4 regions of the Chryseobacterium sp. MYb264 genome follow, and region 1 is predicted to be linked to each of the others. Evidence: riboswitches for the same ligand, from Rfam matches in the RefSeq annotation. Region 1 holds a riboswitch; each other region holds the start of a gene.
The links. A riboswitch is a leader RNA that binds a small molecule or an ion and turns the genes downstream of it on or off. The one in region 1 is predicted to bind cobalamin.

Region 1 (7,861 bases):
CTTTTTAATAAAATACCTAAAATCATCAACTTACAAAGGTTGTAAAATATGACAGGAATGGTCTGGCAGAAAGAGCCTCAAATTCATGCGTTATTTATTTTCACTCTGATGATAAAAGCTCCGCAAACATGAGATCATTTTGATTGTTGTGTGCTGATATCTTGTCGTTCTTTAGTTTCGCGTCCTCATTACGCTAGGATACCGGCAAGCTTCTTATTCAGAACTGAGGTTAAAATAAAGAATAATTCCATAAAAATATTCGAAAAAGACCTTCTTTCAAGGGAGAGAAGGTTTTTCTTTGCTGCTGTAAAGCCTGAAGTTGACAGACAGTCATTATCATCCTATCGGACAAACAGTGAATGAAGCATGCGCCCAAAACTCAGGATAAACGGAAGATTTGATCTTTATTTTCAATGAGTTGACCTTGTATCGAGTGTGCTATTGGGCTCTTTATCATTTTCTGCTATTTAGAGCCTTTTTCCATTTTATTGATCAGAAATATAAGCAGCTTTTACTCAAGGAACTAAAACTGCTCTTCCTTTTATTTTGCCCTGGCGCATTCTTTCATATACCTCATTAGCCTCATCAAGGCTGTGTTTTTCAATTTCAATATGAATTTTCTTTTGTCTCGCCAGGCCGACCACTTCCATCAATTCTGTTCTGGAACCCCAATAAGGATTCGTCATGCTCACTCCGAAAGGAAGCCCATTCATGCTGTATTGATAATGTCCGCCGCCAAGCCCGACGATCGTTAAATCACCATCAAGACTTACGATCTTTGTTCCCAAATCAATTGTAGAAGTCGCTCCTACAAAATCAAGAACTACTTTTGCTTTCTTAATTCCGGTGATTTTCTGAATTTGTTCAGCAGCATCTGTATCTTTTGAATTAATGGTAAACGCTGCACCCAATTCCTTCGCAAAAGTCAGTTTATCGTCCGTCACATCACAGGCAATGATAGTTGCTCCGCTGGTTTCTCTTAAAATCTGCAGCGCTACGTGACCTAAACCTCCAACGCCGATCACCACCACAAATTCATCAGGCATCAATTTATGCTGAGAACGTTTTATCGCTGAATAGGGCGTTAAAGCGGCATCCGTTAAAGGTGCTGCAATTACCGGATCAAGATCATAAATAGGAACCAATAGTCTCGACGAAGGAACTAACATATAATCTGCCATTCCTCCGTTTAAGCCTAAACCTCCGCCATACGCCATCTCCGACTGATGATCACAATAATTTTCCTTTGATTGCTGACAAGGCTTGCAATGCCCGCATCCCCAAGGTCCGTAGACCAAAACGGCATCTCCTTTCTTGTATCCTTTCACACTCTCACCCACCTCTTCAATCCAACCGGCATTTTCGTGTCCCAATGTAAAGACGGTTTCTCCCACGGTACCCTCATCAATGATGTGCAAATCTGAGTGACAAACGCCAGCTCCGCCAATCTTCAATAAAACTTCTTCTCCTTTTGGGGTGGGCTTCTCCATGTCATTAACTACACGGACATCTTTGTGCCCAAAAAAACGTACTGCTTTCATAACATATTCTTTTTGAAAATTTACACTTTAATTTACCGCTTAAATCCCAACTTAATATATTTATTTATGTTAAACCTATCTTAAAATATTCGTTTTGAAGCAATAAAAAAAGACCGCACATGCGGTCTTGTCATTTCAATGGGTACTAAAAGATTATTGTCCCATCAGTTCTTTTATTCTTTCCTGCATGACTTGAGGATCCTTCATAGCATCCCAGCCCAGGGTAGCAATCATCACGACTACATACACCGCATACAGTACACTCAGGGCAATCCCTATAATAGCCATAATCTTTCCTGCATTCAGCTGTCCGTAATTGGAATACATGGTTGGATTTTGCTTGTAAAGCTCGCCATCTTTTTTAGCTAATACAAGTGCGATGATCCCAGCTACCAATCCCGGAAGTCCATAGCAGCAACATCCTAAAATAGAGACAATTCCCAGAATTAAAACGGCGGTTGCGTTAGGTAATTTGTTTTCGTTCATAGTTATAATTTAATGTTGTCTATTGTTTGTCAGTGTAGATAGAGATGCTTATAAAAATAGGAAGTTACCATAATTACAGCATTTATAATTGCTAAACCCACTAATAAATTTCCGTAATTCCTTTTCTTATCGATAAAATTTAATCCGACTGTTGCGAAAAAAAGCAGCAAAGTATACACCGCCGGAAACATATGAAAAGCCTCTGCAAATCTGCCTTCAAAGACCATCACAATGGCTCTTTGAGTTCCACAGCCGAAACACTCGATTCCTAAGTATTTTTTGCTTGGGCAGGAAAGCATATAATCTTCAATATTCATAGTTTAGCGTTTGGGGATTCAAATATATAAAAATTATGTAGAAATCTTTGCTCTCAGATATTGATGAGGGAAAAAGGCTTCTTCATTCATTTCAAAAGAACCCTGAACAGCTAAATAAGGATTTCGTAAAATTTCTCTTGCCACAAAAATAAGATCGGCATCTCCTTTTTGAAGAATTTCCTCTGCCTGTTTTGCTGATTTTATTAAGCCGACAGCACCAGTTTTCACCTCAGCTTCATTTCTTACTTGAGAAGATAGGGGAACCTGATAGCCATCAAAAACAGAAATTTTAGCTCCATGAATATTTCCACCACTTGAAACATCAACCAAATCAACATGATGATCTTTTAGAATTTGAGCTAAAGCGGTGCTGCTTTCAATATCCCAACCGTTTTCAGCATATTCAGTTCCGGAAATTCTTACAAATAAGGCTACATTTTCATTTAACTCTTCATTTACCGCATCCACAATTTCCAATAAAAAACGGATTCTGTTTTCGAAACTTCCACCGTATTCATCGGTTCTGATATTGGATAATGGCGATAAAAACTGATGAACCAGATATCCATGAGCTGCGTGAATTTCAATAACATCAAAACCAGCTTTAACAGCTCTTTTTGCTGCAGCTTTGAAATTCTGAACCTGTTCTTTAATCTGTTCAATTGTTAAAACATGCGGAATTCTTTCGGTTGGATGATACGGAATCGGGCTTGGAGCCACCGTTTCCCAACCTTCTTCCAAAGGAATCTGAATATTATTCCATGTAGAGCCTTTCCTTCCTGCATGTGCCAATTGTATTCCTATTTTACTTTCTGAGTTTTTATGAACAAATTCTACGATCTTTTGTAATTTTTCTGCCTGTTCATCATTCCAGATTCCCATACAATGGTTGGTAATCCTTCCGCGTGGCTCTACACCGCTTGCTTCTACAATTAGTAAACCGGTCCCACCTTGCGCTCGGCTTCCGTAATGCACGAAATGGAAATCATTTGCCAAGCCATTTTCACAAGAATACATACACATTGGAGACATTACCCAACGGTTTTTAAGCGTTACATTTCTGAACGTAATTGGAGTATATAACATTTTGAATTGAATAATTTAGTTAAAATTCTGAAGGATAAATAGGGCTTGTCTACATTGGTAAAAAGAACTAATTTTATCCCCCTTTTTTTAATTCTACCTATAAATATATGAAAAAAGAAACTCAGATCAGTTACGAGTATTTTAAAAATAGCGAAGAGCTAAACGATATAGAGAAAAAATTGTTTGAAAAAGCTAAAGAAGCTAGAGAAAACGCCTATGCTCCGTACTCTCAGTTTTTAGTGGGATGTTCCGTTTTGCTGGAGAACGGTGAAATCTATTCCGGAAACAATCAGGAAAATGCAGCTTATCCATCGGGACTTTGTGCGGAAAGAACAGCGCTATTCTGGATTGCCGCCAATTTTCCGGACGTAAAAATCAAAAAGATCTTTGTGGTGGGAGGTCCTAAAGAATTTCATGAGAAAAATCCACCCATTCCCCCATGTGGAGCTTGCAGGCAAAGCTTAATGGAATATGAAACGAAGCAGAATGAAAATATAGACCTTTATTTTTCGAGCATGAATGAAGAGGTAGTGAAGGTACATGCGATTAAAGATCTCTTGCCGTTTTATTTTGATGCTACATTTTTGTAGTTTTTAAATATGAATAGCGCAATTTTTCCACCCATAACATTCATTTTTGAGAATGTCATCTCGTTCATTTAAATAGTACATTCATTGAAAACCTCATAGGTTTTAAAAACCTATGAGGTTTTGGAAGAAGATCATTCTTTTGATGATAGGCTGAAATATGATCTTTGGTCCACGGCCTAGCCCTGATCGAACGGTTACCCCGCAACTGGGTCGGAGCGTTGGGGAGGGCAAGGGTTTTAGGATTGGCGGGCGTTGGAGAGCTTGGCGTGAGGAGTATGAGAGAGAGCAGGAATAAGCTCCTAAAAAACAATATTGTATATTTCATTGAAATCCAAATCATTACACTCCATTTTGTTTTTATAATTTAATACACTTACATTTGCAAAAATTTTGGTTTCCAGCATTTTGGAAATAATAGGGAATCGGGTGAAAATCCTGAGCTGTCCCCGCAACTGTAAATCGCAATCAAAATTTCTACGGAAAACCACTGTGCAAACGGGAAGGTGTGGAAAAGCGAAAGTCAGGAGACCTGCCAAAATCTAACTAAAATAATTGCTTTCGGTGGAAAAGTGAAAAGGTATGAATATAAAAAGATCTGTAGTCCTGTTTTTTTCGTCTTACGGCTGCTTTCTGTTTGGTCAGGAAAAGGTAATAGACACGGTGTTTGTTTTTGACAATCAAATGAACAAGGTAAAACTTTTTCATAAGGTACAGACTATTTCACCTCAGGATATTGAAAAAAACTCAACCAATCTTTCTGAACTTTTACGTTTTCAAACGCCTGTTTATATTAAAGAAAACGGACGGGGTGCTGTTTCTTCGCCTTCTTTTCGGGGAACCACTGCACAGCAGACTGCTTTTGTATGGAACGGAATTAATATCAACTCAAATTTTTTAGGTCAGGCAGATGTAAATAATATTTCTTTCGGAGGTTTTGATCAACTTGATGTAAAGGCCGGCGGCGGAAGTGTAATTTATGGAAGCGGTGCCATTGGCGGAAGTATTCACCTGAATAATACGCTGGATTTTAATAAAGGCTTTCACGGTTCTCTTTTTTCAGAAGCAGCATCTTTTGGAACATTTAATAATTTTTTGAAAGGTTCTTACAGCAATGAAAAGTTCAGCTTTAAAGTTTCGGGCAATTATTCGGTAAGCGAGAATGATTATGAAGTAAAAGAATCTCAGAATTATATCAACAGAAATGGGGAATATAATAATACCAATTTTAATTTTTCGGCAGCTTATAAAATAGCTCCACATCATCAAATTTCGTGGATTTCGGAGTTTTTTAACGGAAATCAAAACTATCCTGTTTTTTTTGACAGTCAAACGAAAACGAAATATGAAACTCAGAATGTAAGAAGTTTAGTTTCGTGGGACTGGAGTCAATCTAAATTTACCAATTCCTTTAAAGCTGCTTATACCGAGGAAAATTTTCAGTATTTTTCTGATATTAACAAACCTTATTTCAGTGGCGGAACCGGCAAAAATTATATTGTAAAAAACAACTTCAATTATTTTATCACGCCAAAATGGAACTTTAATTTAATTTCTGAATTCCAGCTCAATAAAGCAGAAGGTCTGAAGCAGTCTCAACTTAGAGATGTGAGCAGAAATGTAGGTTCTTTTGCTGCGTTAATTCGCTATTTCACCACTAAAGATCTGAGATTTGAAGCAGGAATTAAAAAAGACTTTGTTGAAGATATCAGTTCGCCCCTACTTTTTTCTTTTTCAGGAAAATGGGATGCAACTCAATGGTATCATGTTAATTTAGACGTATCGAGAAATTTCAGGTATCCTTCATTTAATGATCTTTACTGGCAACCGGGAGGAAATTTAGATTTGAAACCGGAAACGTCTTATCAATTTGAATTGAGAAATCAGTTTAAAATTTCAGATTTAAAACTTTCATTAACTCCTTATTACCTGCGAGTTTACGATATGATTGTTTGGCAGCAAAACAACGGAAATTCTTATTATTCAGCTACCAATATTTCGAATGTGAGGTCTTACGGACTTGAAGCACAATTGGAATATTCAAAGAAATTCGGAAAACAGAGTATTCAGTCTAATATCGGTTATTCTTACACGAAATCTATTGATCTTGAAAGGGAAAAACAGCTAATGTACGTACCTGTTCATAAAGTATTTGGAAATATTGACTATAAATATGATTTCCTGAGATTGTATGTTCAGGGATTATTTAACGGATTAACATATACCTCAAACGATGCAAAAAAAGAAGCATCACTTGATCCTTATTTTGTAATGAACGCAGGAATTTCCGGAACATTCCTTAAAAACTACAATGTAGGATTTAAGGTTAATAATATTTTTGATCAGGTTTACTATACGATGCTGTCCTATCCTTTACCAAAAAGGAACTACAGCGTAACTCTTAATATTAATTTTTAAAATAGAAGATATGAACATCAGAAAAATTTTACCTTTTATATTTGCTTCGGCATTAGTTTTCAACGTTGCGTGTAGCAGTGATAGTGACGAAATTCCCGCTGTAACGTATGAAAACGGAATTCTTATCAGTGACGAAGGGGGATTTAGTACACCTACTTCTAATGTGTCATTTATCAGTAATGACCTTGGAAAAGTATACAATAAAATCTATTCTACGAATAACAGTAACGAAAATCTGGGAAATGTTTTACAATCAATAGGTTTTAACGGAGATCATGCTTATTTGGTTTCGAACGTTCCTAATAAAATAGATATTGTTAACAGATATACGTTTAAAAAACAAACTACTGTAACCAGTAATCTTGACAATCCAAGATATATTGCATTTTCAGGAAATCAGTATTATGTTACCAACAATAATTTTTATGATGTAATGAAGATGAATGTATACAATACGGCTGATAATTCTTATGTTAAAAGCATCGATTTTCCTCGTTCTGCTGAGAAAATTGTAGAAGCTGGCGGAAACATTATTGTTCAGACAGATGGTGTTACTTACGAGACCACCGCTCCTTATGGTGAGTTATCAACTGGTTACACTGTTACTGTTGTATCTCCATCTACCAATACAATAAACAAAGTAATCACTCTACCTTCTAACGGAATTATCCGCGATCTGATTTCTTACAACGGAAAACCGTATGTTTTGGCTTCAGACAATACCAATTCTTATATTTATGAACTGAACGCGTCTGCAGGAACTTATCAAACGACCACACTTACTGCCATTCCTCAAGCGCAAAAACTAAGAATTACTGACAATAAAATCTACTTTACCACATCAGGTAACAAAATCTACACAATGAACTTTGGATCCACTACAGTTCCGACGGCTCCATTAGCTACATCTACAGGAAATCTTTATGGTTTCAATGTTATTGACGGAAGAATTTATGTTTCAGATGCTAATTACTCAGGAGACAGCAAAGTAAATGTATATGATGCTACTTCTGGTACTTTATTAAAAACTTTCGCAACGGGTATTGCAACAAATGGTTTTTATAAGAACTAAGACACCTGCTGTGAAGCAGCTTTTAGCAGTTAACTTTTGGCTATTAGATTCACCATCAAAATGATATATTTTCAAAAATAGAATAATAAATTATTTCAGAAACTTATATGTAAAAAGGGACGACTTTTTTGAAAGTCGTCCCTTTTATTTTATTTTCTAATAAAAACCCTTAAAAATATAATTTCAAAAAACCAATACTCCACCAAATCGGAAATCTAAAATAGGTATAAAGCAAGGTACAATTATCTACAAATGGCTGACCTTTTATTGCTTTTTGAATTTCAAAATCTATAGAAAAAAATGGAATGACACCTCCTAAAAACCAAAAACGCAACCAGATATAAAATCCGGTTG
Region 2 (7,861 bases), 1.2 Mb from region 1:
CAATTTTAAGAAGAATGGGTAAAGGTGAGAAAGTAGATTATGAAGCTGAAATGAAAGCCGATTACGATCACAGAGAACTAAGTGAAGACGGATTTACTCCGAAACACGTAGACTAATATAACAACCTTTAATTAACCGAAAACCGTGTCAGAAATGATGCGGTTTTTTTATGTCATTGCCGCGAGCGAAGGTATTCTTTTGTTGAGGTAAACCAATCATGACTTCTAATGATTTTTTGCAAAAAAATTGTATCGAGAAATTTTTGTTTTGAAGACTAATTTTGTGCTTTGGTTCATGGGGTTCTCGATACATTTTTCTACGCTCCGCTTCGAAAAATACTCGATCTGACGGGCGAACTTTGTTGAGGTAAACCAATCGTCACTTCGAGTGATTTTTTACAAAAAAAATTGTATCGAGAAGTTTTGGTTGTGGAAACATAATTTATGAAACAATAAAAAAAGCTTCCAGAATTATCTGAAAGCTTTCAATATTTTTATAGATGAAAAATTAGTCTGCCATTGCCTCTCCGGACTTTCTGTAAACAAAACTTCCATAGATATGTCTTCTTGCAAAACGGCTGGGAGAATCTGCATTCACCATTTTAATATACGTATTTTTCGGAACTCCGATATATTCGTACATATTTCCGTTCAGGTGCTGAACCGTAAGAACCGATTTTTCCAGATAAAAATCCTGAATATTAGATTTGGTAATCGTTTCCGTATATTCTTCTTTATATTTTTCCTGCGTTTCCGGATTAATGCTTACCAAAAAATGATAGGCTTCAATCACCGTCTTACTTTTTTCTTCCGCTTCCAGCTTTCCTGCTTCATCATTAATGAATTTATCAGGATGCGTGTCTTTCATCACATTTCTGTAAATTGTTTTTAATTCCTTCAACGTAACGTTTTTATCTACTTCAAGAAGCTTTCTGTAATCGCCTATTTTTTTCATATGTTCTAACCCTTATTTTCGGGGTGCAAAATTAAGGTTTTATTTTGGGATATTGTAAGTTTTTGATTGCTATTTATTTAGATTTAAAAATAATTTTATATTCTATTGGCAATTTGTATCTATTGATTAACTTATAATTCTTAGATTTATAAAGTAATGCTTAATCAAGCTTCTTTCTTTAGACATGTAATTAAGTATAGGATATACAGTCTGCTTTTGCAGGCTTTTTTGCTAATATAAATGTTTTAAATTTGTTATATGGACAAGCTGACCAAAGAACAAAGAAAGAAAAATATGCAAGCTAATAAATCATCAGGAACAAGACCTGAATTACTATTAGCTAGAACTCTTTTTGGCAGAGGTCATAGATATCGAAAAAATAATAAAACAGTTTTTGGAAAGCCAGATTTAACTTTTAAAAAGATAAAATTGGCAATTTTTGTCGATGGAGAATTTTGGCATGGAAAAGATTGGGTGATAAGAAAGCATGACCATAAAACAAACAAAGATTTTTGGGAAAAGAAAATTGAAAGAAATATTCAACGTGATGTTGAAGTTAATGAGGAACTTGTAAAAAATGGGTGGACTGTTTTAAGATTTTGGAGTAAGGAAGTCGAGAAAAATTTATTAAATTGTGTGTAGTAAATTAAATGTTAGAGTAGAAATTGTAGCAATTCTTTTTTTTAATTAAAAACTTGCTATAAGTCATAAACATAAATGAGATAAAAATGGAAAGTTATCAAAAAATATCACGAGAAGATTTTATGAAATTCTTCCGTGATGAAGAAAAATTAATGGAATTAACACCAGATGATAGAATTGAAATTTTTAGAATGATTTTATTGGGGAATTCTGATTTTTCTAAAGATTTATTAGACGGAATTTTAAAAGATTATTGTGTTGATAATCTAAATGTAACGGAAAGCAACAATGAAAAAAAGTAATAACTGGACAAAAGAAGAGACGATTGTAGCTTTTAATGTTTATTGTAAGATTCCTTTTAAAAGCAGTAGCAAAACCAATCCTTTAATTATTAAATATGCTAGCATTATTGGTAGAAGTCCTTCTGCTTTAAATATGAAAATTGGAAATTTTGGAAGGCTTGATCCCGAATTAAAAAAGCAAGGAATTGTTGGATTGGGAAATGGAAGTAAACTTGATGAAACTGTTTGGAATGAGTTTAATGGTAATTGGGAAAAGCTAGCTTATGAAAGTGAGTTATTAATTGCTGAATTTCAAAATAAAAATGTTGAGGAAATAATTGATGTTGAAGTTTTTGAATTCCCAATTGGTCTCGAAAGAGAATCAATTATAAAACAAAGAGTAAATCAAAATTTTTTTCGTTCAACAATACTTTCATCTTATAATTTAAAATGTTGTATTACTGGACTATCTATTTCTGAGTTTTTAGTTGCCAGTCATATAAAACCTTGGAAAGATGATGAAAAAAATCGTTTAAATCCGCATAATGGTTTATGTTTAAATTCAATTCATGATAAAGCATTTGATAAAGGTTATATTACAATTACACCAGATTATAAAATTAAAGTTTCAAACTATTTTGACACATTAAAAGAGAACGAAATTATCTATCATGATTTCTTTTCAAAATATGACAATCAATCTATTATTTTACCAGATAGATTTCTTCCTTCAAAAGAATTTTTAGATTGGCATTATACAAATCTATTTAAAAAATAAGATTTAATTATTTTTGAAGTCAATATTACATCGAAGTTTATACACTTTTAAAAATAATAAGTGATAAAAAGCTTTTTGCTGGAGACAGCAATCTGAATAAAATAGAAACTTTAATATTTCCTATTATTAGAGTTCTTCGTGACGAATCGAATGGAACTTTCGAGTTTGGATACGAAAATGATTTAGTAGTTATTAAAAATAATATTGAAGAATTTAGAATTCCAATTATTAAATTTAAGGAAAATGCAAATTTACTTTTAAACAAGCTTAAAGAAAAAACTAAAGCTGCATTCTCAATTCCTGAAATAGAAACTTTTTTGAATTCTTATAATAGTCATTCTTTAAAAGCAAAATCTTCGATTAAAAGTGATATTAGAATTGTAATTCATGACCATCGAACAGGAATAACCCCTGAATTGGGATTTAGTATAAAGTCAAAGTTAGGAGGGGCCTCTACATTATTAAATGCTGGTAAAACAACAAATTTTGTTTACGAAATAGACAATTCAATTCTAGATAATCAACAAATAGAATTTATAAATAATTTAGAAACAAAAAGTAAAATACGAGACAGAATAAAAGAAATCAAACACTTTTATGGAAATTTAAAGTTTATTAAAAATGAAAGTTCAGTCTTTGGAAATAATTTAATATTAATTGATACAGCACTTCCTTATATTCTTTCTGAAATATTATTAAAATATTTTGAGTCTGGTAACTCTCTAATTTCCTCTTTAGTATCTGAAATTTCGTCTAAAAATCCTTTGAATTTTGATCTGGAAAATGGACATCAATTTTACAGTTACAAAATTAAACGTTTATTAACAGATATTGCTTTAGGAATGATGCCCTCAAAAGTATGGTCTGGTTTACTTGATGCTACAGGTGGTTATTTGATAGTGAAAGAAGATGGTGATATTTTATGTTATCATATTTATAATAGAAATGAATTTGAAGATTATCTTTTTAAGAATACTAAATTAGAAACTGCAAGTAGTACGAGACATGACTTTGGCCGAATTTATTTAGAAAATAATAAGATGTTTATTAATTTAAATTTACAAATTAGATTTATTTAATATAACCAAATAAAAACAGGAGCCTCAAAAGGCTCCTGAAAAAACAAATATTAATAATATCTAAAGTGCTTGTACGGCAAACTCCTTACTCGCTTCCCTCGAAGCCTCAACCATTGCAATCAACGCCTTTTCCGTTTCATCCCAATGACGGGTTTTCAGGCCACAATCAGGATTTACCCAAAGTTGCTGTGCCGGAATAACGGCTTGTGCTTTTTTCAGTAATTCCACCATTTCCTGTTTGGAAGGAACTCTCGGTGAGTGAATATCATAAACTCCCGGTCCGATCTCGTTCGGATATTTGAAATCAGCAAATGCATTCAACAGTTCCATCTGGCTTCTGGAGCATTCTATTGTGATCACATCAGCGTCCATATCAGCGATATTCTGGATGATGTCATTAAATTCAGAATAACACATATGCGTATGAATTTGTGTCGCATCTTCCACACCGCTTGCCGAAATTCTAAAGGCTTCAACCGCCCATTTTAGATAATTTTGCCAGTCAGATTTTCTTAAAGGAAGTCCCTCACGAATTGCAGGTTCATCGATTTGGATAATTCTGATTCCTGCCTTTTCAAGATCATTCACCTCATCACGAATCGCCAATGCAATCTGTTTACAAGTGTTTGAACGAGGTTGGTCATCACGTACAAAAGACCATTGAAGAATCGTTACAGGTCCCGTCAGCATTCCTTTTACCCATTTTTGAGTTAAAGATTGCGCATATTCTGACCAATAAACCGTCATCGGGCTAGGTCTGTGAACGTCTCCAAAAATCACCGGAGGTTTCACACAACGGCTTCCATAACTTTGAACCCAACCGTTTTGAGTAAACGCAAATCCAGACAACTGTTCCCCGAAATATTCCACCATGTCATTTCTTTCAAATTCTCCGTGCACCAACACGTCGATCCCGATTTCTTCCTGCCAACGGATGGTTCTTTCGGTTTCCTGTTTAAGCAAAGTATCGTATTCCTGAGCATTCAGTTCGCCTTTTTTGAATTTTGCCCTCCAGTTTCGCACTTCTTTGGTCTGTGGAAAAGAACCAATCGTAGTCGTTGGAAATAAAGGAAGATTCAACACTTTTTGCTGCGTTTCTTTTCTTATTGCAAACGGATGATGTCTTTGTGCATCGTCTTCCGTTGTTACATCCACACGGTCTTTTACATTTTGATTGTGAATTAAGGCAGAAACTTTACGGTTTTCAATCGCTTTTCTATTTTCAGCTAATTCCTGCAACGCATGATAATCTGGATTTTCTGAGGCTAATTTTTTTAAACTTACAATTTCATCTACTTTTTGTTTTGCAAAAGCCATCCATTGCTTGATTTCGGGAGATAAAGTATTCTCGTTTTTCTCAGAATCAAGATCGAAAGGAGAGTGGAGCAATGAACATGAAGGCGCAATAAATAACCTCTCCGAACCTATTTTTTCTACTGCCTTTTTAATAAACTGTAAAGAGTGTTGGAAATCATTTTTCCAGATATTTCTTCCATCAACAATTCCTAAAGAAAGGCTTAAACTGTCTGGAATTAGAGTTAAAACTTCATCCAATTGTTCAGGAGAACGAACCAGATCGATATGTAAAACATCAATCGGAAGGGCATTGGCCAATGAAAGATTGTCTTTTAATCCTTCAAAATAAGTCGCTACAATAAATTTAAGCTTCGGAAACTGTTTTCTGAGTTCCGCATAGATCAATTGATAGGTTTCTTTGGCTTTTTCAGTTAAATCTAATGCTAAAAATGGCTCGTCAAACTGAATATACTCTGCGCCATGATTTTCCAGCTCTTTTAAAATTTGAATATAAACGGGAAGTAAATTTTGCGCTAAATCTAATTTATAAAAACCTTCTTCTTTCTCTTTTCCTAATAATAAATAGGTCAGTAAACCGATAATTACGGGTTTTGCATTAATTCCAGCCTGCTTTGCTGCAATAAATTCCTGGATAATTTTATTTGAAAATAATTTAAACTCCTGATTTTTATGAAATTCTGGAACGATATAATGATAATTGGTATCAAACCACTTCGTCATTTCCATCGCTGTGATGTCTAAACCGTCTTTCTGAAAACCTCTGGCCATCGCAAAGTAAAGATCTAGTTCAGATTTTTTGAAGGCAATCTCCTGATAACGTTCCGGAATGGCTCCAACCGCTAAAGTCATATCCAAAACCTGATCGTAATAAGAGAAATCATTGCATGGAATCCAGTCGATTCCCGCTTCCTGCTGCAGTTTCCAGTTGTTTTGGGTAATGGTTTTTCCGACTTCCAGCAGTTCGTCTGAAGTTATTTTTTCTGCCCAATAGTATTCACAGGCTTTTTTTAATTCTCTGTTGCTGCCAATTCGCGGGTAGCCAAGGATGTGTGTTTGCATTTCTTTTAAACTTTTAAATTAAATTTTCTTTTAAAAGTTCTTTAAGTTGCTTCGAAATGCTTTCTTAAAATGGTTTTGATGAATCGACTAGATACAGTGAGGATGTAATTTTTCCTTTAAATGAAAAGAATAAGTTGTTGGTAAAGGAAAATAAATTTCATTGATTTTAATAAGCAAATGCATAAACACCAGCTTCATCAGCGAAAAATTAGTCATTCTTTGCTCCTTAAAAATAAGAAGCTTCAATAATAAAATCTTTGCGTTTAAAAAAAATAAAATCTTAAACAAAAATACGCTCAAAGTATCATCTTTCTGATCCAAAAACTCCAAATCGCGAGAGCATTGATCATTCGGAACAGGCAGGTCTCCTGACTTGTAACAGCTTTTGTCATCCTTCCCGTTATTACAGTGGATATACAAGGACAAAAACCTTTGGGTTATTACTTACAGTTGCGCGACAGCTCGTGATTTTCACACGATTCCCTATTAATTTACCTTATGTAAAACCTTTCCTTCTGATGAAGTATGTTAAAGAACAAAATCTTAATCAAAGGTAATTAATAAAGTATATTCATTGGTTTAATTCCTGAAATTAAGCATAAAATTTGGTTTTGTTTCATTAAAAAAGATTTTTATTCTGTATTTTTGAAGTAGAAAATAAAAAAAAGAATAATATTCCGTGGAAAAACTGGATGAAAAGGATCTTCAGCTGTTAAGAATTCTTCAGAAAAATGCTAAACTGACCGTAAAGGAGCTTGCGAAAGAAGTTAACCTTTCGGCTTCTCCCGTTTTTGAACGAATGAAAAGACTGGAGCAGGAAGGGTATATTAAGCATTATGCCGCTGTTCTGGAAGCCGAAAAATTAAACCGTGGATTTACTGTTTTTTGTCAGGTCCGACTGAAAATTCACGACCGGGCGGTCGGAAATGCATTTGTAAAAGATATTCTACAGATCGATGAAGTAGCGGAATGTTATAATATTTCCGGCGATTTTGATTTCTTATTGAAAGTTCAGGTAAGAGATATGAAGCATTATCAGGATTTTGTGTTTAATAAATTAGGCTCCGTAGATTCTATCGGAAGTACACACAGCACTTTTGTGATGGCGGAGGTTAAGAATACGCATGGGGTGAGTATTTAAAAGGCTGGGAGAGGGAAGCTGGAGGAGAGAAGTTGATGTTGCCAATGGTACTTTCTTAGTCTTATTCATTAATTTACTCTGAACTTGGAAATAGACATACGGAATTTTTTTATCTGAAATGACTTAAAGATAATTACTCACCTCAATCAAATTCAAATCCGGATCTCTGAAATATACGGATTGTATTTTTCCCAAAGCGCCAGTTCTTTCAACAATGCCTTCGATGATTTCTATATTTTTCTGCTTTAATTCCTCCAAAACTTCATGAATATCCGTTTTAACAATAAAGCATACATCAGCTGATCCGGTAGTCGGATGCTCAGCTTTAGGTTCAAATTCTTTTCCTTTTTGATGAAGATTGATCTTTTGATTTCCGAAAGTCAACGCTTTTCTGTTTTCACCGAAAATGACCACTTCAAAACCTAGAATAGAGGTGTAAAACTCGACTGTTTTATCAATATTTGCAACGGTTAAAACAAGATGATCAATATTTTGAATTTCCATAATTTATTTATTAACGGATCAAATTTCGGAAGAAGTTTTCATTCGATAAAACATTTTTTTTCGATGATATTGATCGGTTGATGTTATAGAATGTTGTATTAACCTG
Region 3 (7,861 bases), 2.5 Mb from region 1:
GGAAAAATACGAAGTTGAAAAACTAAAAACTGATCTTGCCGAAAGAAAAGAATCCGTTGAAGACAAGCGTGATAATCTGCAAAAACTGAATGAGCAGCTTCAACAAAAGCTATTCAATTTCCAGAAACTGTATGAAGAAGAACACCGTAAACTTCAGTTCGGAACGAAGATCGAATCGTTTATCGACAGCTATGTGAAAGGCAAATCGAGGAAAGATGTGGTGAAAGATTTCGTAAAAATTCTGGAACAGGAAAAGTTCAGAAAAATCGGAGCTGATAAAGATGAAAGCAAGCGACTTCAGGTGGTCAAAAGAAAAATTACGCAACAGCTGAAGAAAGAAGAAGTGATTGAAAAAATCACGGAGACCAACGAAAAGCTTGAAGAAAAACGTAAAACCGACCGCGCTCTTTGGATGAAAGTGGGACAACGTGTAAGAATTTCAGGAAGTACAAGTGTCGGAACGATTGAGAAAATTTCCAGAAATAAGGTGATCGTGAATTATGGCACGTTCAAGACAACGATTGATGCAGATGAGCTGGAAAGAATTTAATTTTTAATAATGACGGTAGAAACACGAATCGTTTTCAAGGATTTTTTGATGTTTAATTTAAAAAATTCATTAATACGAATCATTGTATTTCCTATAATCGCATTGATTTTTTTTGGAATCAATTACTACAATGCAGATAATGACAATCGGGAATTTCTGGAGTCATCATCCGTCTGGTTGCTGATATTTTTTGTATTTATCATTATCAGAACGTATTTCAGCGTAAGGAAAATTTTTTATTCAAACCAAATGATTCAGGAAAATATTTCTTATACGTTTACAAATGAAAACATTCAATCTAAAGGAGAAACCTTCGATTCAGAATTTGCCTGGAATACGGTTTATAAAGTGAAAGAAAAGAAAGACTGGTTTTTGATCTACCAAACGGCTCAGATCATGAATATCGTTCCGAAAAAGTTTTTCACGAAAGATCAGATTTTAGAATTCCGAAATATTGTGAAAAATAATAAAGTACGGTCAAAATTAAGAAACGATTAATTTAAAAATAAAAAGAGAGTGTTTATGGTTTATGGACACTCTCTTTTGTTTTATTTACTTTTTGATGAATTTTAATTGAACTGACTGATCTTTATCTTTTACATGAAGAAAATAATTTCCTCTTGTCATATTGTGCAGATTAATTTTATTATTAGAGACCGTTCCTTCATCTACTTTTTGTCCCAAAACATTATAAATTTCAAAATTTGCATTGGCGATAATTCCTGATACATGAAGAATTTCCGAGGCTGGATTGGGATAAATCGTCACTTCATTTTTCTTGCTGACTTCATTTGTAGATAAGAAACTGCTTGAGAATGTAATTCCGTAATCTTCCACTTCACCTTCTGCGAAAGTTCCGCATCCGTTGCTGATAATTTCCGGTGAAACAATAACCCTCATGACCGTTCCGCACACCGCATTGTTAGTCCCCGTAAATGCAAGCGCCGGAATGCTAAATGAACTCGTTACAATGGGCGATGTTCCGGAATTCGTATTCATTACCATTTCTGAATTATCAAAAATTCCATTAGCATTAAAATCGATCCAGGCCTGTACTCTAAAAGGAGTTGGTGTACCATTCCATGTTCTGCTAACGGCCAGTGTATTCCCGGTAGTTCCTATATTAGCACTGATGTGACGCGCCGGATCCGGACGGTAGTCTGTATACAGTGAAGCTCCGGAATTGCTTATCATAGCCGGAAAACCTGTTGCACTGAAGGTAATATTAGAAATATGCACCACATTATTATTTGTGGAATTACTTGCGCAGTAATTTAGTGAGGTTGTGAAAATAATAGGTTCAGACCAGGTTCCTACCACAGAACAAATTTTGGCAACCTGCACTTCGTATGCTGTACAAGGTGTTAATCCTACCATACTAAAAGCGGATTGACCTGACAGACTGGTAACAACCGACCAAGTTGTTGATCCTACTAATCTAAATCTTACGGCATTATCTGGAGTGTTAGGATCTGCAGTCCATGTTACAGTGCCTGAAGTGAGTGTGATATTGGATACCTGAACATTGAGCGGAACATTGGTGTCACGGAAAAAAGCCGATCTTGGTTCTTCCGTAATTTTAACTTTACTTTGGAAAAAAGAAATTCCTGATAAAAAAAGGAATATATAGAATAGATTTTTCGTCATATTTTTCATGGTTTTAAAATTAATTTAAAAATAAAGCAAAAAATTCAAATATTTATTACATTTTCACCATATTAATTTATATTTCATAAATTTATCTGTATTTTACATTTAATCATGATTAAAAATCTCCAAATTCTTAGCATTTTTTATTTAAAACTTATTATTCCTTCTTTTTTATTTTCAGGATTTATTTGTGCAATAACTACCTTTACTATTGAAAATTTTGGATTATGCTTTTTCATTCTATTACCTACGCTTCATTATTTAATTTATGAATTAAGAAAAAAAGATGAATATTATTTTTTTGCTAATTTCGGGTTTTCAAAACGGTTTCTTTGGACTTTAACCTTATCTACAGCTTTTTTCATTAATATTTTCACCAAATTGTTATGAGTAAACTTTATGTTGATAGTGTAACTAAGTCATTTGGCGAAAAAAAAATCCTAAGTGATATATATTTGGAATGTGAAAGCGGAAAAACGATAGCACTATTAGGAAGAAACGGAACCGGAAAATCTACCCTTCTGAAGATTATTTTCGGAATTGAACAGGGAGACAACCAATTTATAAAAGTAAATACTAAGATTCTCGCCAATCAGTTCGACAGAAAAGGAAAGATTGCCTATTTACCACAACACCCTTTTCTACCAAAAAATATAAAGATTAAAAACTTAATAAAACTTTTCTGTACTGAAGAGGATAGACATTTTTTGTATAAGTCTGGTCTTATAACACCCTTTCTGAATGAAACAGTTGCTCATCTTTCAGGTGGAGAAACCAGATTAATTGAAGTTTTACTGATTCTTTATGCTGATGCCGAATTTATCTTACTGGATGAACCATTTAATGCACTTTCGCCAAAAATTATCTACGAAATTCAAAAACGAATTACGCAAAGATCCCAACATAAAGGAATTATTATTTCAGATCACCATTTTAAAGAAGTTCTTAGCATTTCGGATGAAGTATACGTGATTTCAAATACGTATCTTAAAAAAATTAAAGATTTAAAGGAATTGCAACAGATGAATTATCTTCCGAAAAGTATTTAATTTATATATTTGAACATTCAAAAAAAATTCATGATGATTTCCGTAAACAAGGCACTTTATTTATCTGTTTTCAGTTTATTTTCTTTAGCTTTTGTAAAAGGTCAGACGAAAGTACCTTTTGGCGTGGTAAAAGCTCAGGAAGGTTATGCGATGGTACGCGTTCATAAAGATGATTATAGAAAAATCATTGATAAGATCCGTATGAAAACAGGAGATGTTTTTGTTTATGTAAAACCTGCGCCTGGAGAAACGGAATGGATCTGGATTAAATATCCTGAAAAACAAGACTCTGAAAAGCCTTTCGTAAGATATGACAGCCTGAATAAAGAAGGAATGGTGAATAAAGAGCGTGTGGCTTTTATCGATCAGCTTCCAAAATTTACGCCTTCAAAATCTAAAAACGGGAGATCATTAATTTTTACAGATAATACCAATCCTAAAATCCTGACTAACCAAAGAACAAAGGTTATTATTGATGTTTATCCTTCGTATGCTCATCTTAAAAGACAGGAAAAAGATGCCAGCGGGAAAATTCTGACGGTTGATAAAGTAAAACCTTGGGGAATTGGCAACGAAATTCCTGAAGGGATGATGGAGATAAAATCAATTCGTGTGCAACAGCCGGGAAGAGGTTCTGTATTTGTGAGAGAAGCGATTAAAAATCTCTTCCAGCCTTCTATGGATTTTGAAAACATCGGAGTAACAGCGCTTGATGACGATCATATTTTCCTTTACATGATCAATGGTTCCGGTGAAAATCGTTATACCACGCTCTGGAGCATCAATAAAGGAAGAGCCATCAACCAAATAATTTATAATAATCCGGAATAAATCTTATTTTCTACTGTTTTTATCCTTATTTTTGCACCCGGAAAAGCAGATTGCTTTTTCAGAAATAGGTTCTGCTTAGCTGCAGATGAAAAGGGAATCGTGTGAAAATCACGAACTGTCGCGCAACTGTAAGTAACTGAAGTCTTTATCAAAAGTCCACTGTTTCGCTGCGAGGCGAGATGGGAAGGAGATAAATGATGTTACGAGTCAGGAGACCTGCCTTTTTCTTAAACAAAAAACTTTCGCGATTTGAAGTTTTATTGATCTGATGGATGTTTCAGGAATTCTCATGTTCCTGTCATTATTCTGTTGTTTGATATTATTTCATTTTGCCTTAATTTAATAATGAAATATGACTACAGAAGAAAGAATTGAAACATCCGAAACCAGAATTTTCAAAGCGGTTTTTCCTAATACGACCAATCATTACGATACTCTTTTCGGAGGTACAGCGATGCAGCTGATGGATGAAGTGGCTTTTATTACGGCGACCCGATTTGCAAGAAAACGTGTAGTAACAGTGAGCAGTGATAAAATAGATTTTAAAAAGCCTATTCCTGCGGGAACCATTGTGGAGCTGGTAGGAAAAGTTTCTCATGTAGGAAAAACAAGTATGAAAGTCAACGTTGAGATCTATACAGAACAAATGTATTCTTATGAAAAGGAAAAAGCCATTGTGGGAGATTTTACTTTTGTAGCGATCGATGAATTCAAAAAACCAATTCAAATTCTATAAAGAAGAAATGTTTGGACTGCTTTTAGCGGTCTGAGCTCAATATTTTCAAAAATGTTTTTTTAAAGCAATTTCGGCGGGTCTTTGCCCGCCGATTTTTTTATTTTTTTCTGCCACGAATTCACAAATGATAGAGAATATTTTCTTTTATTAAAAATTGAAATATAATCATCTATGCAATCCTTGGAGAAATAAGATATATTCTGTTAAAAAACTTACCTCAACACCTTTTCAGTTTCCAAGCTCAAATTCAATAATGTTTGGAAAGCCTCTCCCATTTCATCTGAAGCTCTGCTGATTGCATTCTCCAGCATATTTCTGATTTGTTTTTCGGTAACACCAGCTTCAGTCCAACTTTTTCCGGAAGTATGAGAATTAAGGATAAAAGGCATAATCCGGTCGATAGCGCAGGCAAAAATAGCATCCGGAGTTTTTTCTTCTTCAAATTCAAGCCAAAGATTGAAAAACTCAGTTCTTAAAGGTTCATCTAAAATTCCGAATATATTTTGGGCAGATACCTTTTCTCTTTCAAATTTGCCCACCATTCCGGCTTCATCAAAAAGAAAAGTATCTCCGGCTTCAATTTCTACCAAATCATGAATAGACAACATCCTGATCACTCTCAAAAGATCAATATCTGCCCTGTTCTTGGCATAAGGGAAAAGAATCTGAGCCAGAATAATAATCTGCCATGAATGTTCCGCGGTGTTTTCCCTTCTGGAATCATCTGCATTGTAATTTCTTCTCTGTACATTTTTTAAGGCATCTACCGCCAGAATAAAATCTATTTCCTTCTGTATCTTCATTCTATATTATTTATAATATTCTTCAATGGGATAATTTTTAACCGTTTTTATCCATTTATGATTAATAAGTTCTTTTTTGGTTACTTTTACTTTTTCGCCACCGCTTGCATCTTCTTCCACTTCAAATACTCTCAGTAATCCCTTCCCCGGAACTACCGCATATTCTGCGGTATAATGAAATGCGGCACCGGATTTTCCGTAAACAATCAAACGCTTTCTTTCAGGATCAACCTCAAAAAATCCGAGATAATTACTCGCAAGCTCTGTAAGTTCTTTGCTCGGAACAAACTTCTTTTGAGTCATATTATACACATAGACATCATAAGAAGGTGCACCGTAATTTCCTAAACTGCCATTTCGTATCGCAACATCTTCTGTACCGTCAAAATTAAAATCGTCGATAATAACAGGACTTTCCATTAATGCATCAAAGGTAACAGTTGATAACTGCCCCTTCACGGGAGCCGGCTGATCTTTTATATAGAAAGTAAAATTACCTGAAGTAAAGTTCTGCACTTTCTTTGTTGCATTATTGATCAGTTCAATAGTTGCTTCTCCGCGGCATTCATCACCAGAGCAGTCTTCCATGCTGATCTTTGCCTGATAATTGGGCGAGATATTTTTTAATTCTATTTTATATTGAGCAAAAACCGAAGTTCCGGCCAGCAACAGGGGTAATAAAAATTTAAAATAAGTCATTTCAGGTATTTTTTACATTATTTTACCGAAAAATCTCCGGCGTTTTCAAGACAAAAGTACAAAAAAATACAGTTTTTAAAGCCATTTTTCATTTAATATAAACCTTCAGTAATTTTCAATTAAAATTTATTGCATTGATTTACAATTAATTAAACATTTTATTTTTAAAATAACACTACTTTGTATTGCATAATACCATTTTAATTACATATCTTTGTAATGTAAAATCGAAATAGGTTCAACTAGCTAGGAATGTAAATCGGTTTTTAGTATATAACTAATTAACAAAACTTATTAAAGATGAATACTGAAAATACCAAAGCGCAAATGCGAAAAGGGATTCTGGAATTCTGTATTTTAAGTCTTATCAATCATCGTGAAATGTATGTTTCCGACCTTATAGATGAACTGAAAAAAGGAAAACTGGATGTAGTGGAAGGAACCCTCTACCCTCTTTTAACAAGATTAAAAAACGGAGAATTTTTATCTTACAGATGGGAAGAATCTACCGGAGGGCCCCCAAGAAAATATTATCAGATCACTGAAAAAGGTAAACTGTTTTTGACTGAACTTCAGAATACCTGGGCCGAGCTGACCGATTCAGTAAACCAAATCACTCAAAAAAATTAAAAAACAAAGCTATGAACAAAACACTCTCAATAGGACTCGCAGGTTTTTCTTTTACCATAGAAGAGCATGCATATATCAAGCTTAGCGATTACCTGAACGCACTGAGAAGCTCTCTGGAAGCTTCGGAAGCCGATGAGGTAATGCATGACATAGAAATCAGAATGGTAGAAATCTTCAAAGATTCTTTGGGAAAACGTGAAGTCATCAATGATTCTGATGTAGAGAAGGTAATTGCACAAATTGGAACACCGGAAAAAATTGAAGAACAGGAAGAAGCTTATTATTCTGAAAAAAACTCTTCGAAAAAAAGCAACTCAGGAGCAGGATACAGCGACAAAAAACAATTATTCCGTGATCCTGAAAAGCAGAAAATTGCCGGAGTATGTGCAGGTTTAGCACAATATGTAGGAATGGACATTACGGCAATGAGAGCGATCTGGCTTGGAGTTTTTGTCTTAGGAGCTTTCACAGCAGCCGTTTCTTCCTCTTTAGTTTTCTTACTTTACGTTATCCTTTGGGCCGTTTTACCAAAAGCTGAATCTGCGGCAGATTTCCTGAAAATGCAGGGAAAGCCTATGAACTTCGACAATCTTAAGAATGAGTCTAATAAATTGGTACAATTCGCCAATGAATCTACTCAGAGGGTCGGAGAAATATTCATCGAAAACAAGCCTTACATCAATAACGCAAGCAGCGGAATCTGGAATGTGATCCGTTACGTGTTAGGAGGAATCTTCGCATTCATCTCTATTTCTTGCTTAATCGGAGTCTTTGTAGTGTTCGGTTTCATGGGCGCAGACAGTGACTTCCCTCCGATCAGCGAAATGAATTTCTATTTCGATAATGACAGCATGAAATACGTGATCATGGCCTTAATTACATTAGGAAGTTTACTGCCCGCCATGTTATTTGG
Region 4 (7,861 bases), 1.7 Mb from region 1:
GACAGAGGATTTAAAGGAATCAAAGAAGTGGAAGGAACAGCAATTTTGCTTCCCGCAAAAAAAGAAAAAACAAAATATGGGCAACAAGTAGCCAGATTAAGATTCCGGGCAAGAGCAGCCATAGAACCTTGTATCTCTCATTTAAAAAGAAACCACTCCTTAGGATTAAACTTCCTGAAAGGAGTGGCTGGAGATATTAATAATGCATTATTAGCAGGGATTGGATACAATTTGAAGATGAGATTGAATCAAATCAAACAACAAATTCTTCTTTGGCTCGAACTTGTTCTCCGAATCTTTTTAGGCAAATATAATTTTCAAAGTCAAAAAACAGCTTTTTAAGGAGCGACTAAGTATTATCTGAATACTTGATCAACTGTGACTGAACGGTATCCAGAAAACGGGTATAATCGTATGCAAATTTCGCTTTCAGCTGAGTCTCCAGTTTTGGAAATAGCTTTTTTCTTAGATGAGCCTGCACAAAATAATTTTCATCCACCATTCTGGAACCTCTTGCGTCAAAACGCCCGTTAACTATAGAACCAGGTAAGCCACGATTAGAAATATATCCATAACCACGAACGTTCCAGTTCCCATTATTTAAATTCCCGTTGATGGATGTTTCAAAACGTTTCGCCCTCAAATCCGAATCCTGCCTTTTAGCAATCGTATCATACGCCTGCTCTCCGTCGGGAAACTTTTTGGCATAGCGATATCTGTAAACACCATCACTTTGCAAAAACTCAGAACTAAAACTTGCAGAAATCTTTTGCGATAATTTTTGTTCTAAACGAAAAGATGGATTAAATAAGTCAATAGAAGCATTTTTCAGTCTTATGACAAAATTTGTCTTTTTATTCCCCTTAAAAGAAGGTGTTTTAGGCTGCAAGTAAATTGAACCTGATGAGCCGAAGTCTTTTGCCGATTGAAAAATTTCGCTTTTCTGACCGTTATACAAAGAAATTTCTTCCAGATCATCTAAGGAATATCTTCCCAAATCTACCAGCCCGTTTTGAGCATTTCCCAGCTGTATCCCGTCATAGAATACACCTACATGCTGGCTTCCAAGGCTTCTAACATTAATGGTTTTCAAACCACCTATTCCACCGTAATCTTTGATCTGAACTCCTGAAAAATACCTCAGCGCATCGGCCACCGACTGACTGTTGAGCCTTTCCAGTTGTTCTCCAGAAAGCGTTTGCGCAGGAAGGATCTCTTTAAAATTCTTTTTATAAATCGTAACCGGAAGAATGCTTTTCTCCTTTACCGTGTCTTTTTTGGATTGTGAAAACAACCATGGCGCTGTTAACACAAAAACTGCGAAAACAACCTTATAAAGTTGAGATGTAAGAACTTTTGCCACCATTAGCTCATTTAGATCATGATGACGCTAATGGATATAAGAATACACCGATAAAGCGCAGTCGTAAACCACACAAGATCAATGATGTCCTAAGCTTTATTCCACGAAAGCGTCAAACGTTTATGGTCTGGCAGGTCTTCTGACTTACTCCGTTTTTGAAATCCTTCCCATTAAAAAACAGTGGATATGATCTTCAAAAACTTTGGTGTGGAGCTTACAGCAGCGGGTCTGTCCCGGATTTTCACCGGATTCCCTTTTAAGCGCTTTTTATGGCTCACCAGATTTCGGCAAAGATAGAAAATAAATCATAGAAACAAAATTGAATTTAATTCAATGATTTTCAATCGAATAAATCCTAAAATTGATTTATTGAACTATATTTTTTTTAACGCAAAGTTTTATTTTTGTTGTGAATATTTTTAAGGAGCAAAGAATGAATCAATTAAAATTGATTTGATGAAGCGAACGTTTTTATAGAGCTTCATCAAACAGCTTTGCTGTTCAACTTTGCTCCTTTAAATAAAAAGAAGTTTAAATAAATCTTTTCGTTTAAAATATTCTCTTAAATCCCAAAATTAACGAAAACACTAAAACGCGATTTCGCCTGAATATCGCCGCCCGCCAAATTGGAATATACCGGAAGCATGACTTCACTTCCCAAACTGATTTTTTTATAGGAAGCCTCAAAACCCAGCTTTCCATACAAAGCACTTCCTGCTGTTCTTGGCAGTGCTTCATTAAACTGTTTATTTTGATCAAAAACTTCTCCTTGCAAACCCGTTTTTCCGGAGAAAATGAGTCTATCATTCTCCACAAACTGATAAAAACCGGTTGCAGCATAATTCCATTGATTTCCGAAATTATAATGCTTTTTATTTTCTGTCTTAATGGTGTAATCGGTGTTCAGTAAAATAGCCAGTTTATTTTTCTGAAATTTATAATTGAGTACCATCTGGTAATCCCAGCTCCCTGTTCCCAGCTGAAAACTTGGATTTACCCCCGTAATTCCCTTTTCATCAAATTTCCCTAACGGAACTTTTATTCCTACCCCCCCATTCAGCTGATGGATATTATTCTTGGAATTTAGCAGTTGATAGATTCCCATCATATTAAAATCTCCGATTCCGTTGATATTTATATCTCCCTGCAAGGTCTGCTTCTCGTGAAAATGAAACGGTAAACTTCCATAAACACTCAGTTTTTGCGTTACCGGAATTCTTGCCCATAGCTGAATTGTATTAAAATACTGATCCTGAGTTAAATCTTTTACAAACAGATTTTCTTTGGCTTTATAATGCTGGGCAAAATATTTTATTCCAATAAACTGAGGATTCAGTAAAGATTCAAAACCTGATGAGCCGTTTCCAGCTCCGCAACCGCAGGCGTCACAATCATCAAAAAAAACTTGATGAACCTCATCAGGAATATAAAGACTGTCATTCTTAGGTTTCGCCTGATTTAAATTAAACAAAATCAAGCTTATAATTAAAAATATTTTATTCATGTTTAAAAAAAATTATTCCGCAAATTTTGGATTAGAAATGAAATTTTTATCAGATAACGTTTTCAGGAAAGTGATGATGAATTGTTTTTCCTGCGCATTCATAGAAATTCCGGGATGATTATTTTGCTTTAACTGAGGATCTAAATTGGGGTTATCTTCCACATTATCCGAGTAGAAATTCAACACCGCTTCCAAAGTATAAAACCTGCCGTCATGCATATAAGGCGCTGTATATTCAACATTTCTTAAGCTCGGAACCCGGAATTTCATCCAATCCACCTGTTCCAGCGTTACGCGATAACGTCCCGCATCTTTAAACTGCGTATTATAATACATCCCGGTATTTCTAAAACTTTCATCGGTAAATAATTCTCCGCTGTGACATGATGAACATTTCTGTTGAAATAAATTCATTCCTTGCAGTTCTTCTGAAGAAAAATTTTCTTTCCCTTGCTTCATACGGTCATATTTAGAATCTGCAGAAATTAAAGTGACCATAAATTGCGATAATGCCTTTAGAATTCTATCTCCGGTAATATTTTCATCCCCATATGCTGCTTTGAATAATTTTTTATACTTCGCATCTGCATTTAATTTGGAAACAATTTCCGGAATAGAACTGTCCATTTCATTCACGTCTGTGATCGGACTGATCGGCTGTTCGTTCAGGTTATGAATGACCCCGTCCCACATATACCGCTTTAAAAAAGCCATATTCTGGATGGGCGGTGCATTTCGGATACCGATTCTGTCGTCTACCCCATGACTGACCGTGTGGCCATGATGGGTGAAAGCATTTTCCTGAATATGACAGAAGCCGCAGGAAATCGTATTATTTCGTGAAAGCCTACCTTCATAGAATAATTTTCGCCCCAACTCCACTCCATTTTTCGTCAGAGGATTTCCTGAAAGATCAAATGTCATTTTCGAAAAATAAGAAGGATATTCCAAAGTATAAGGCTCGTCTTTCTCCATGGGTTCAATTACCTCATCCGTACAGGCAGCTAAACTCAGAAAAGATAAGATGAAGATCCCGATTTTACATAATTTAATCATTGTGAACGTGATCTACTTTAAACATTTTGGTCAGGTTATTCGTTACATTCACCAGATGCTGGCTGGAACCCATCATCATGTCATTTACCGAATTAAGACTCAATGTATTTTCGCCGCTTAAAAACTGATTCAGATCTGCAAGAATATGGATGGAAGGCGTAATCTGTGTGCTTACTCTTGCAGTCGTTGGTAAATCCAAAGTAATTTCGCGGTAAAGATCGGGCGTATTGTTGGCGGTTACATTTCCCATATTTCCGGTGTGATTCATAAATTCTGTCTGCGGAGAAGCGGTTCCGTATTTTCCTTCGAGCTTTACGAAAACATAGCCCGCCGCCCAAGACCAGGTCATTCCTTTCTCTTTGGCTTTAGTCCAGAATTCCGCCTGCCCGTCCTGCCCCAACAAGTAGGCATTCTGGCTGAGTCCCAACCCGAATTTTACTTTTTTGTAATTTCTTTTGGGAACTGCATCGAGATTAATGTAGACGATTCCCGCCACTGCATCGGCCTGATCGATGATAAAAGCACCTTTATCGGGATTATTTTCGTTGTATTTGAATTCATTTCCGGCTTCATCAATGAGACTAATGTTGCTAATGATATACTTTAAAGCAGAAAAGTTATGTTTTTGTCCTTGTGAAGAAGTCTGAGTGGTTTGATTCAGCACAATATCCCCGAGATTATTGAAGCCGTTTTCAAATTTGATCTGTAGTTTTCCGGGAGTTGCATCTTGGGATTCGTCTTCGTCGTTATTTCGGCATGACGTAAAAGTGAATAAAATAAATACTGCTGAGAGTAATGATAAAAATCTGTACATTTTTTAATTTATTTTTTAGAAGTAAAATATTGTGAATTCAGCAGCATCGACTTGATTTAAAAGCTATTTTTTCTTTTGTCTTAACACAAAAGAAACAAAAAGTCAAGACTTGGAAACTGAATGCTAAAAATTAAAAATCAATCCTAAAATCCCCAAAACTTGCGCGAATTCAATAGTCTGTCTTCGTAACCGAATAGATCTCGCGCTTCGGACAGTGGGAATTTTTTAACGGATGTATTTTTAATTTTCTTAACGCTTCATTTTCCGAAGTCGTTTTCATGGGGCAAGAGTTGATATTTTCTCTTTCTTTACCATTAAAAAACTGACTTCTCTGTGAATTCACGTTACAATAGGTTGATTTGACCTCCATCGCGATAGGGATGGAAGCGGTTATCCTTTTTTTGGATTCTGACGCAAGGAAGAATCTAAAAAAAGATAAGAGCGGACAGCCCGACCCCGAGCGGCTGGAAAAGCCAGGGAAAGGGGATCGCCCAAAAAGATTGTGATATTATTCTAAAAAACAGGAGGTCTGAAAATGTGTTTCAGAAAAAGAAAAGAATACGCCGAATGGTAAATAAAAGTGACTTTTGTAAAGTCCGGCTTTTCGGTTGCCGTGATATTGGCAATGGCAGGCAAAAGGTAGATATCGAGTAATTTCTGACCTGAATTTTTTGCTTTGTTTACTGGTGAAGAATCGCTGTCATTGGCTTTTGCGAGTTCTTTCCCGAGGTAACATTTTCCGTTACAGTGAAGTTCGGGTTTGTTTTTGTTGATACATAAAACTTCCGAAATATAGGTATAATTTACAGCATATTCCGCCAATGGCATCAGGGGTCTGAATACCACAAATAAGGTGAGGAATATGCTGCAAATAAAGTTCATGAATTATTTTTTAGTGATCGCTTCTTCGTATCTTCTGCTGATCTCTTTCCAGTTGGTTACGTTCCAGATGGCGGTTAAATAATCTGCTCTTTTATTCTGGTATTTCAGATAATAGGCATGTTCCCAAACATCGATCCCGAAAATGGGCGTTCCTTTTTCTTCTACCACATCCATCAACGGATTATCCTGATTAGCTGTCGACGAAACAAATAGTTTCCCGCTTTTATCTACAGAAAGCCATGCCCAACCTGAGCCAAAACGATCGGCGCCTGCTTTTGCCATTTTTGCTTTAAAAGCATCCATACTTCCGAACGCATCGGTAATTGCTTTCGCCAATTTTGCGGAAGGCTGCGTATTTTTTACCGGCGTAAGAACCGTCCAGAACAATTCGTGATTGTAATGTCCACCCGCATTGTTTCTTACTGCAGCAGGTAGTTTTGAAGCATTCGACATGATCTCGAATAAGGTTTGCTTTTCCTGTGGAGTTCCGGCAATGGCTTTATTCAGATTGGCAACATAAGCCGCGGCATGCTTTGAATAATGGATCTCCATGGTCTCGGCATCGATATTTCCTTCTAACGCATTGTACGCGTACGGCAAAGGCGTTTGTTTGAATTGCGCAAATGCAAATTGCGCCGCAAAAACTGCACTTAAAGCAGCTATTTTCAAAATCTTCATAACGTTTTGTTTTTATGGTTTATATTTTGGCGGGAAGTTGGGAATTGGAGGCTGGAAGTTTATTACTATTGTATTTTAATAACTTCCATCTTCCTGCATCCATCTTCCGACCCCTTATTTCAATAATTTCTTAATATCCTCTATCAGCAATTCTCTGTCGGGATGATATTTTCCTGTCAGCGTCGGATTTTTACCTTCCGCATCAGAATAATTTAACCCTGAATAATACAGAATCGGCATATTTTCTTTATTAAACCGACAACGCAGATTCCCGTCCTGATCTACCAATGCGATCATTCCGCTGTGGTTGAGGTTTTCGCTTTCGTCTTCCTTATCACCCACATAAATATCAAACTGATCCGCAAGGTTCCCGATATATGCTCTGTCGCCCGTCAGAAAATGCCAGTTCGGAGATTTTGCTCCAATCTTTTTTGCATGTTCTTTAAGCAGCACCGGCGTATCATTTTCAGGATCGATGCTGATGGAGATAATTCCAAAATTTGGATCGTTGATTTCGTCTTCTATCGCCCGCATATTGGTGTTCATCACCGGACAAATAGTCGGGCATTTGCTAAAGAAAAACTCTACCAGATATACTTTTCCAAGCATATCTTTATTGGTAATCTTTTTATTGTTCTGATCCGTCAGTTCAAAATCCGGAACTTTCATGATCGTATAAAGATTCTTTTTAAAATATCCCATTCCTACGCCAATAATTAAAAAAAGCAACGCCATCACCGCGATCGGAATAATCAACTTGCGCTTGGTATTGTTCTGCTTTTTAGTTTTTGACATACTTTTCAGGATTTTTCTTGAATTCGTCTTTACAGTAAGCACTGCAAAAACCGTACGTTTTATTTTTGTACACCGCTGTATCTTTCATGTCGGGCTCTGTCGGCATATGACAAATGGGGTCTACCGCATTGGCAAATTTTACCGTTTTTACATTTTGCTTGGAAACAGCAGTTTTACTTTTATGCTTTACTTTAGGTGTTTCCTGGGCACACGCCATTAATGAAACCGACAAAAATGCCGTTAAAATAAGTTTTGATTTCATTTTAAATTAAATTGAAATTAATGATGATTTTGAATAAAAATGAATTGATATTTTAAACTAAACTTAATATTGATCTTATTTTTAAACACACAATGCTCGCAAAGTTTTTTGGTCAACTTGATGTTGTTATGTTCGCAATGGCGTTAACACTCAGCAAATGACAGCTAAATTCACTTCAATATTAAACTATAAAATTAGTTTAAATAGATTTTAGGACAAAGGAGGATGGAATATTCGGTTGAAATATTCGGAAACAAAGAAGTGTTCTTTAAATGAATTGGGATGTTTTTCCGGAACTTCCGTTTGAATTTTAGTTGAAAAAGAAAGAATTTCATTCGACAAAAAAACATCCAGACCTGCAATTTTTATATTTTGGGTATTGTTGGATTGCTTTTCACTTTTTGCGAGTTCTTTTTCTACATAACATTTCCCTTTACAGGTCGACTGAGGTATATTTCTGTTTTCGCAAAGGTTTTTTACGATGTAGTCGTAATTAACCGCATAATT

Region 2: it holds a riboswitch for cobalamin, as region 1 does, so the genes downstream of both, metE (5-methyltetrahydropteroyltriglutamate--homocysteine S-methyltransferase) here and VUJ46_RS09420 (TonB-dependent receptor plug domain-containing protein) in region 1, are expected to answer to the same signal.
Region 3: it holds a riboswitch for cobalamin, as region 1 does, so the genes downstream of both, VUJ46_RS21760 (acyl-CoA thioesterase) here and VUJ46_RS09420 (TonB-dependent receptor plug domain-containing protein) in region 1, are expected to answer to the same signal.
Region 4: it holds a riboswitch for cobalamin, as region 1 does, so the genes downstream of both, VUJ46_RS17150 (TonB-dependent receptor) here and VUJ46_RS09420 (TonB-dependent receptor plug domain-containing protein) in region 1, are expected to answer to the same signal.

The regions. Positions count from the first base shown of each region.
Region 1 is NZ_CP142422.1:2,217,631-2,225,491, forward strand. It holds gene VUJ46_RS09395 (NAD(P)-dependent alcohol dehydrogenase) at 516-1,541, opposite strand; gene VUJ46_RS09400 (CCC motif membrane protein) at 1,695-2,027, opposite strand; gene VUJ46_RS09405 (DUF2752 domain-containing protein) at 2,057-2,344, opposite strand; gene namA (NADPH dehydrogenase NamA) at 2,378-3,430, opposite strand; gene cdd (cytidine deaminase) at 3,538-4,020, shown strand; cobalamin riboswitch at 4,395-4,571, shown strand; gene VUJ46_RS09420 (TonB-dependent receptor plug domain-containing protein) at 4,600-6,435, shown strand; gene VUJ46_RS09425 (hypothetical protein) at 6,446-7,507, shown strand.
Region 2 is NZ_CP142422.1:1,021,388-1,029,248, reverse strand. It holds gene VUJ46_RS04535 (efflux RND transporter permease subunit) at 1-116, shown strand, start outside; gene VUJ46_RS04530 (KTSC domain-containing protein) at 508-954, opposite strand; gene VUJ46_RS04525 (very short patch repair endonuclease) at 1,213-1,596, shown strand; gene VUJ46_RS04520 (hypothetical protein) at 1,683-1,898, shown strand; gene VUJ46_RS04515 (HNH endonuclease) at 1,885-2,655, shown strand; gene VUJ46_RS04510 (HpaII family restriction endonuclease) at 2,685-3,734, shown strand; gene metE (5-methyltetrahydropteroyltriglutamate--homocysteine S-methyltransferase) at 3,795-6,110, opposite strand; cobalamin riboswitch at 6,451-6,636, opposite strand; gene VUJ46_RS04500 (Lrp/AsnC family transcriptional regulator) at 6,790-7,251, shown strand; gene VUJ46_RS04495 (VOC family protein) at 7,375-7,755, opposite strand.
Region 3 is NZ_CP142422.1:4,961,819-4,969,679, reverse strand. It holds gene VUJ46_RS21785 (endonuclease MutS2) at 1-550, shown strand, start outside; gene VUJ46_RS21780 (YcxB family protein) at 560-1,048, shown strand; gene VUJ46_RS21775 (GEVED domain-containing protein) at 1,103-2,197, opposite strand; gene VUJ46_RS21770 (ATP-binding cassette domain-containing protein) at 2,587-3,249, shown strand; gene VUJ46_RS21765 (hypothetical protein) at 3,280-4,080, shown strand; cobalamin riboswitch at 4,130-4,318, shown strand; gene VUJ46_RS21760 (acyl-CoA thioesterase) at 4,433-4,816, shown strand; gene VUJ46_RS21755 (HD domain-containing protein) at 5,029-5,619, opposite strand; gene VUJ46_RS21750 (XAC2610-related protein) at 5,626-6,318, opposite strand; gene VUJ46_RS21745 (PadR family transcriptional regulator) at 6,619-6,948, shown strand; gene VUJ46_RS21740 (PspC domain-containing protein) at 6,960-7,861, shown strand, end outside.
Region 4 is NZ_CP142422.1:3,943,776-3,951,636, reverse strand. It holds gene VUJ46_RS17155 (IS5 family transposase) at 1-342, shown strand, start outside; gene VUJ46_RS17150 (TonB-dependent receptor) at 350-1,366, opposite strand; cobalamin riboswitch at 1,476-1,660, opposite strand; gene VUJ46_RS17145 (transporter) at 1,926-2,867, opposite strand; gene VUJ46_RS17140 (cytochrome-c peroxidase) at 2,880-3,923, opposite strand; gene VUJ46_RS17135 (MbnP family protein) at 3,916-4,737, opposite strand; gene VUJ46_RS17130 (hypothetical protein) at 4,907-5,107, opposite strand; gene VUJ46_RS17125 (hypothetical protein) at 5,251-5,619, opposite strand; gene VUJ46_RS17120 (superoxide dismutase) at 5,623-6,297, opposite strand; gene VUJ46_RS17115 (SCO family protein) at 6,412-7,092, opposite strand; gene VUJ46_RS17110 (YHS domain-containing protein) at 7,079-7,354, opposite strand; gene VUJ46_RS17105 (hypothetical protein) at 7,565-7,861, opposite strand, start outside.